Regions from separate parts of the Dysosmobacter sp. Phy genome, predicted to be linked through region 1. Evidence: predicted binding sites of a transcription regulator. Region 1 holds the regulator's gene; the other holds the start of a gene.
The links. The regulator Rex, encoded in region 1, represses fermentation and respiration genes when NADH is low (regulators of the CRP and FNR family bind a similar motif). The targets are predictions, from matches to a motif close to ATTGTTAANNNNTTAACAAT.
Positions count from the first base shown of each region.

Region 2: ACVDHE_RS06290 (acetyl-CoA C-acetyltransferase) is a predicted target of Rex. The motif match lies at 3,036-3,055, and genes of this name have one in related genera.

Region 1 covers NZ_CM136997.1:2,255,595-2,259,246, forward strand. The annotation lists gene ACVDHE_RS11135 (sodium:solute symporter family protein) at 1-542, shown strand, start outside; gene ACVDHE_RS11140 (hypothetical protein) at 669-812, opposite strand; gene ACVDHE_RS11145 (S-layer homology domain-containing protein) at 892-1,983, opposite strand; gene ACVDHE_RS11150 (redox-sensing transcriptional repressor Rex) at 2,012-2,641, opposite strand; tRNA gene ACVDHE_RS11155 (tRNA-Arg) at 3,021-3,097, shown strand; gene fic (protein adenylyltransferase Fic) at 3,159-3,652, shown strand, end outside.
Region 2 covers NZ_CM136997.1:1,278,272-1,281,923, reverse strand. The annotation lists gene trxA (thioredoxin) at 1-241, shown strand, start outside; gene ACVDHE_RS06305 (pyridoxamine 5'-phosphate oxidase family protein) at 347-739, shown strand; gene ACVDHE_RS06300 (hypothetical protein) at 784-957, opposite strand; gene ACVDHE_RS06295 (helix-turn-helix domain-containing protein) at 1,051-1,281, shown strand; gene ACVDHE_RS06290 (acetyl-CoA C-acetyltransferase) at 1,545-2,801, opposite strand; gene ACVDHE_RS06285 (peptidylprolyl isomerase) at 3,110-3,652, opposite strand, start outside.

The DNA of each region.
Region 1 (3,652 bases):
CGGTGCTGGCTATGGAGGCTATGCCTGCGGTCATCTGCGGACTGCTCTTCGCCGGCATCATCTCCGCCACCATGTCCTCCTCGGACTCCGACCTGCTGGGCGCGGGCTCCATCTTCGCCAACGACATTTACCGCGCAGTCCTTAAGCCCGATGCCACCAGCAAGGAGGTCATGAACGTCACCAAGATCGTCATGGGCATCGTAGGTGTGGCATCCATGTTCATCGCCCTGTTCAACACCTCTGGTATCGTGACGCTGCTGATGTTCTGCTTCACCTTGCGGGCGGCGGGCGCCTTCTTCCCCTATGTGCTGGGCCACTACTGGAAGGGCGCCTCTCTGGCGGGCACCATCGCCTCTCTGATCTCCGGGTCCATCGTGGTGGTGTATCTGGAGAAGATCTCCGGCGGTGTACTCTTCGGCGTGAAGCTGAGCCAGCCCATTATCCCCGGTCTTGTGGTGGGCCTGGTGTTCTTCCTGGTGTTCTCCCTGCTCTGTCCGCCCAAGGTCCGTACCACGGAGCTGGCTCCGGAGGAGGACGACTGAGCAGCAGACGATCCCTCCCTCCCGCGGTCCGCGCCGGCAGGCTTGCCGGCGCGGACTTTTTTCCGGACAGACAGCGAGGCGCCCCGTGTCCCACAGGACACGGGGCGCCGGGTCTCTTATGAAAAATCAGCAGCAGGACGGGGGATTGCAGCCGCAGTTACCGCCGCAGCCGGAACCACCCCAGCTGCCGTTGCCGCAGCAGCACCAAATGATGATCAGCAGAATGATGATCCAGCAGCAGTTGCCACCGCCAAAACCGTTATTGCACATACCGGAACCTCCTATGAATTCGTAGACCGTCCGAACCGGTCTCAATCCATAGTATGCGGCCCCGGGAAAGGGGTTCCTCTTATTTTCTCGCGCCGGGGACCAGAGCGGCAGCCGTACTTACCTGGGCGGAGGTAAAGGTGCCCTTGTTCATCAGGGTGTCCCGCAGGGTGATGCCGGTACCGGCCATAGTGGCGTCCAGCGCGTAATAGGAGACATAGACCAGATCCGCCCGCAGGAAGGTTCCGCTTTGCAGAGCGGTCAGTTCCCCGGAGGTGATGACGCCGTTGGCGTAGGCGTTGTCCAGTGTGCCGGACAGATCCGTGTTGGCCGCGGAGCTGTATCCCAGGGCCCGCAGCATGAACTCCATGTACTGCCCCGCTGTGACGGTCTGACTGGGCCGGAAGGTAGTGGCGCTGTACCCGTTGGTGTAGCCCTTGCTGTATGCGTAGCCCACGTATTTCTCACTCTGAGAACCGGCGGCCACATCGGTGAAGGGCATGGGGCCGGTGTAGGCCAGGGCGGCGTCCTCCTCGCCCAGGACCCGGATGAACATGATAAGGGCCTGGAGCCGTGTGGGGGCTACCTCCAGATCGTAACCCTCGCCATAGCCGGTGAAGCTGCCCTTAAAGAGGTTCAGCGTTTTGAGGGCGGCGGCGATGGCGTTGTAATCGGTGGCGTTGGAATAGCGGAAGGCGTAGGGACCCTGGTAGTCCACCACCGCTGTCTTGGAGGTAACGGTAAAATCGGCAGTGGTGTTTTCAGCCACGAGATAGCGGTGGTTCACCGCCAGAGCGCTGCCGCTGGTGACGGCGGTGCCGGTGGTCACGTCCACCACGGCGCCGGAGAAGGTGACCCGGGCACCGCCGGCCAGCACCAGCACGCTGGTGCCGGTGGAGCCGGTCAGAACGTCACCCTCTTTCAGGCGGGTTTCCGTCCAGGTGGCGGTGGAGCTTCCGGAGACAGCTTCCAGATTCCCGGAGAGCAGGGCCTGGTCGGAGGCGTTCAGCTTTTCATCCACCCGCTTGTTCACCGTGTCGGTGAAGATGCCGGTCAGGTAGGACAGCGAGGCCAGGGGATCGGACAGATCTCCGCCGGCAGCCAGGGCCGAGACCATCAGTGCCAGAGGGATCAGCAGACAGAGGACGGGCAGCAGGAAGCGTTTTTTCTTCATGGAAGTATCCTTTCGTGGACTGTTCCCGTCAGCGGTTGGCGATGCGGTAGCTGAGGGTCAGCAGACTGTCGGCGAAGTGAATGTTTTCAAATTTCACGTCGGGGGAGGGGCTGGACAGCTCCATGTTGGTGAAGTTCCAGAAGCCCCGGATGCCCAGATCCATCAGGTGGGTGGCGGTGTCCTGGGCCACGGACTGGGGGATGGTGAGGACCACCACGTCCACGCTGTGGCTGCGGACAAATTCGTCCAGCTGGGTCATGGGATAGACGGGCACGCCGTTGATGACGGTGCCGGAGAGCTGAGGGTTGATATCGAAAGCGGCGTCTACGGTGAAACCGGTCTGAGAGAAGGGGAAGTTCTGAAGCAGCGCGTGGCCCAGATTGCCTACGCCGATCATAATGAGGTGGTGGTCGTTGTCCACCCCCAGAATATGGCCGATCTCAGATCGCAGCTCTTCCACGTTGTAGCCGTAGCCCTGCTGGCCGAACTCACCGAAGCAGCTGAAATCCTGCCGGATCTGGGAGGCGGTGATATTCATTTCCTGCCCCAGGGAATGGGAGGAGATCCGTACCACACCGCGGGCGCACAGGTCTGTCAGTTGGCGGTAGTACCGGGGAAGGCGCCGGATCACGGCGTCGGAGATGTTCTCCTTTTTCAATGTGATCACTCCTATAATCACGAACCATGAGGATCGTTAAAAATTTCTTAATCTCTAGTTTAGACCATAACGGCCAACTTGTCAAATTTTTTAACAATCTTTTGGACAGAAAATTTTTTCGAGAAGGGGCTTTACAATTTGGGGAAACCTTGCTATACTACCAAGAGATGTGCTGGAGTACATCTGAAAATTAGATATGCGCCCGTAGCTCAGTTGGATAGAGTGACAGACTCCGACATTTCCGGCGGTTCCAGTTGAGATACAGCGCAAAGCCCCGTGGTCACTGGGATCGCGGCTGGGAAGCCAAGCGAAAGCGCCGCCGTTGACTACTATTTGACCACTGTTTCCCCGCAACCGCAAATCCCCTGCAAGTGAATATGCGCCCGTAGCTCAGTTGGATAGAGTGACAGACTCCGACTCTGTAGGCCACTGGTTCGAATCCAGCCGGGCGTACCAACAAAAGGCACTTGCTTTTGCAAGTGCCTTTTGTTTTCATTTAGGCAAAGGAGGGATTGTCATGGCGCTCGAGAATAAACTGGGACTCACATCCTCTGCCGACCTTGCCCGCGAGGAGGAGCGGATCAGCAAAAAGAAAGCGGTCGAACTGTTTGAGAAGGGCCTGCTGGATCGGCTGGAGGCGGGGACTTTTTCCTCTCTGCAATTCATCCATAAGTACCTCTTTGAGGACATCTACGACTTTGCCGGCGAGCTCCGTACCGTCAACATCGCCAAGGGCAATTTCCGGTTTGCTCCGGTGATGTATCTGGAAGCGGCCCTCTCCAATATTGAAAAGATGCCGCAGTCCACCTTTGATGAGATCATCGAGAAATATGTGGAGATGAACATCGCCCACCCCTTCCGGGAAGGCAACGGACGCAGCACCCGCATCTGGCTGGATCTGCTGCTGAAAGCAGAGCTTCATCAGGTGGTCGACTGGAGCCGCGTGGATAAAGAGGATTATCTGCTGGCCATGGAACGCAGCCCGATTCGGGATACCGAGATCAAGCATAT
Region 2 (3,652 bases), 980 kb from region 1:
GGCCTCCTGGTGCGGCCCCTGCAAAATGCTCTCCCCGGTGGTGGAGTCTATCGCGGAGCAGTTTGACGGCAAGGTCCTGGTGGGCAAGGTGAACGTGGACGAGGAGCCGGACCTGGCCCGGCGCTTCGGCGTCATGAGCATCCCCACCGTGGTGTTCCTGAAGAACGGCAAAGAGTTTGACCGCAAGGTGGGCGTCATGCCCCCCGAGGCCTTCACCTCCGTGCTGAACAGCAACCTGTGACGTCCCGCGGGCGCCCGGCGAAAGCCGGGCGCCTTTTCTTGCCCGGGGCAGAAGAAACTGGTATGATAAAGGGGAGATCGAAACTTGATCAAGGAGGTCTTTTCCATGGAAGAAGTGCTGGAATTTCTGAGAAAGTGCGGGACCTACTACCTCGCCACGGTGGACGGCGGGCAGGCCCGGGTGCGGCCCTTCGGCACCATCGACCTGTTCGACGGCCGCCTGACCGTCCAGACCGGCCGGAAGAAGGACGTGTCCCGGCAGATCCTGGCCAACCCCAGGGTGGAGCTGTGCGCCTTTGACGGGGAGCGGTGGCTGCGGCTGGCGGCCGCGGCGGTGGAGGACCCCCGGATCGAGGCCCAGGCCCATATGCTGGAGGCATACCCCTCCCTCCAGGCCATGTACCAGCCCGGGGACGGCAACACCCAGATCTTCGCCCTGACGGAGGTCACGGCCACCTTCTCCTCCTTTACGGAGGCGCCCCGGACCCTCACCTTCTGACGGACCCGGAAACGCCCGCGGACAGAGACCGTCTGCGGGCGCTTTTATGGCCGCTTCGCCTCTTTTCCCGGGGAAAACCGGGGGCAGGCGGGGGCGTCCGCGGTCCGGTCCTTGAGCCGGGGGTGGACGCAGTGGCCCTGGGCGATGGGGGCATAGCCCCGGCCGCTCTTCACGTAGTGGCGGCGGAAATACCGGCATCCGGCACAGGTGTCAGGCATTTTATCACCTCCCGTACTTCTATTTTAAGGGAAATACCCTTAGAAGCCAATAAGGGCTATTCCCTTAATATATACTGTGGCCGAGGTGAGGATATGCTCGGCCATTTGCGCGCCCTTCGGGAGGACCAGTCCCTGTCCCAAAAGCAGCTGGCGGACCTGCTGCAAGTCCACCAGACCACGTATTCCGACTACGAACGGGGCAATCTCAACATTCCCGTATCCGCTCTGATCCAGCTGGCGGCGTTCTATCACACCAGCATCGACTATCTGGTGGGATACACGGACGATCCGACGCCCTACCCCAGATCCCGTCCCCGGCGCTGAAACTGCGCAAAAGAGGACCCCGGCCAATGGCCGGGGTCCTCTCAGCGTGTCAAAAAGACCTTTTTGACACGCTGAGCAAGTTTTTTGAACCTCAAAAAGGTTCAAAAAACTCATGATTAAAAACGAAAGACACCCTTCCTGGGTTTCTTTCGTAACTATCTTCCTTCCCGTTGCACAAGATTTCCACTTTTTTCAACAAGCAAAAGAGGACCCCGGCCAATGGCCGGGGTCCTCTCGGTTTCTCAGGGATGTTCAGCAGGTGCTCAGCACTTCTCGAACACGGTGGCAGTGCCCTGGCCGCCGCCGATGCAGAGGGTAGCCAGGCCCTTCTTGGCGTCGGGCCGCTTCTGCATCTCGTGCAGCAGGGTCACGATGATGCGGGCGCCGGAAGCGCCGACGGGGTGGCCCAGGGAGATGGCGCCGCCGTTGACGTTGACCTTGCTCATGTCGAAGCCCAGCTCACGGGCAACGGCGATGGACTGGGCGGCAAAGGCCTCGTTGGCCTCCACCAGGTCGATGTCGTCGATGGTCACGCCGGCCTTGGCCATGGCCTGACGGGAGGCGGGCACGGGGCCCACGCCCATGATCTTGGGATCCACGCCGCCCTGGCCCCAGCCGATCAGCTTGGCCATGGGCTTCAGGCCGTACTTCTCCACGGCCTCGCCGGAGGCCAGGATGATAGCGGCGGCGCCGTCGTTGATGCCGGAGGCGTTGGCGGCGGTGACGCGCTGGGTGCCCTTGTCGGCGGTCTCCTTCAGGCCCTTGGGCTCAAAGGTGTGCACGACCTCGGGGTTGGGGGACTCGGGGCCCACGGGGAAGGCGCCGCGCAGCTTGGAGATGCCCTCGGCGGTGACGCCGGCGCGGGGGAACTCGTCCACCTTGAACTCCACGATGTCCTTCTTGACCTTCACGGGCACGGGAACGATCTCGTCCTCGAACTTGCCGGCCTTCTGGGCGGCCTCGGTCTTCTGCTGGGAGGAGGCGGCGAACTCGTCCATCTCCTGGCGGGTGATGCCCCAGATATCGGCGATGTTCTCAGCGGTGGTGCCCATGTGATAGTTGTGATAGGCGTCCCACAGACCGTCCTTGATCATGGTGTCGATCATCTGGGTGTGGCCCATCCGGGCGCCGTAACGACCGGTGGGAACGGCATAGGGAGCGGCGCTCATGTTCTCGGTGCCGCCGCAGACGATCACGTCGGCGTCGCCGGCCAGGATGGCGCGGGCGCCCTCGATGACGGACTTCATGCCGGAGCCGCAGACCATGCCCACGGTGTAAGCGGGAACGGAGTAGGGGATGCCGGCCTTCACAGCCACCTGGCGGGCCACGTTCTGGCCCTGGGCAGCGGTGAGGATGCAGCCGAACATGACCTCGTCCACCTGCTCGGGGGCGACGCCGGCGCGCTTGAGGGCTTCCTTCACCACGATGGCACCCAGCTCAGTGGCGGGGGTGTTCTTGAGGCTGCCGCCGAAAGAGCCGATAGCGGTTCTGCAGCAATTCACGACATAAAGATCTTTCATGATGTTCCTCCGTTTTTATAAAATGTAAGTCAGGTCTTGCAGCGGTCTGTGGACACCGGCCAAAGACCGCTGCCGCAGATGCCAACACACAATGACGGGAGGTGGTACAGAAGTTGTCAAAAAATAAACAGGATTGCTAATTTTTTGACAAACGCCTGTCTGCCTCCCCTCGCAAGTTTGATTATAGTGGGTTTATCCGCCCCCGTCAATGGCAAAATGGCCGTTCGTCCCATTTTTGTTAAATCTTTGACAAAACCCCATCCAATTTCGTCACCTTGACGAAATTGGATGGGGCCGTCTCCCGGCGGTCACGTTTGCGGAGCGTCCTCCGCATCCATCAGGGCGCTCCAGAATTCTCCGGCGTCCAGGTCCTCCAGGATGGAGGTCCACTTTACCTCCGCCGCTTCCGCAGCGGACTGGAGCCGCCAGTCGAACCACTCGGCAGCGGTGGCGGAGGCGTCCAGCGGCAGCCGCAGCAGGATATAAAAGCTGCCGTCAGCCTCCACGATGCCGCTCCACTGGCCCTCCTCCAGGTCCAGGGCCGCCTCCTCCGCCGCCCCGGGCAGGGTGCCCTCCCCGGCGCGGAAGGTCCGGCCGTGGGGGTACTGGTCCCGGTCAGGGTCGTCGCTGTACGTGGCGGCCAGGACCGCGAAGTCGTTTTCCGGGGCGGCGGAGCCGTTGAGCTTGGAGAAGGCCTCTCCGGCCCGGGCACGGGCGGCCTCGGCGTCGTCCCCGGCGTCCACCCGGATGAAGTCTAGGGTAAGATAGCCGCTGTCGGCGCCGAAGGCGGCCAGATCCTCCGCCGTGGGGTAGGCGCCGCTCTCCGGGTCACCGGCGCTCTGCCGCAGCCG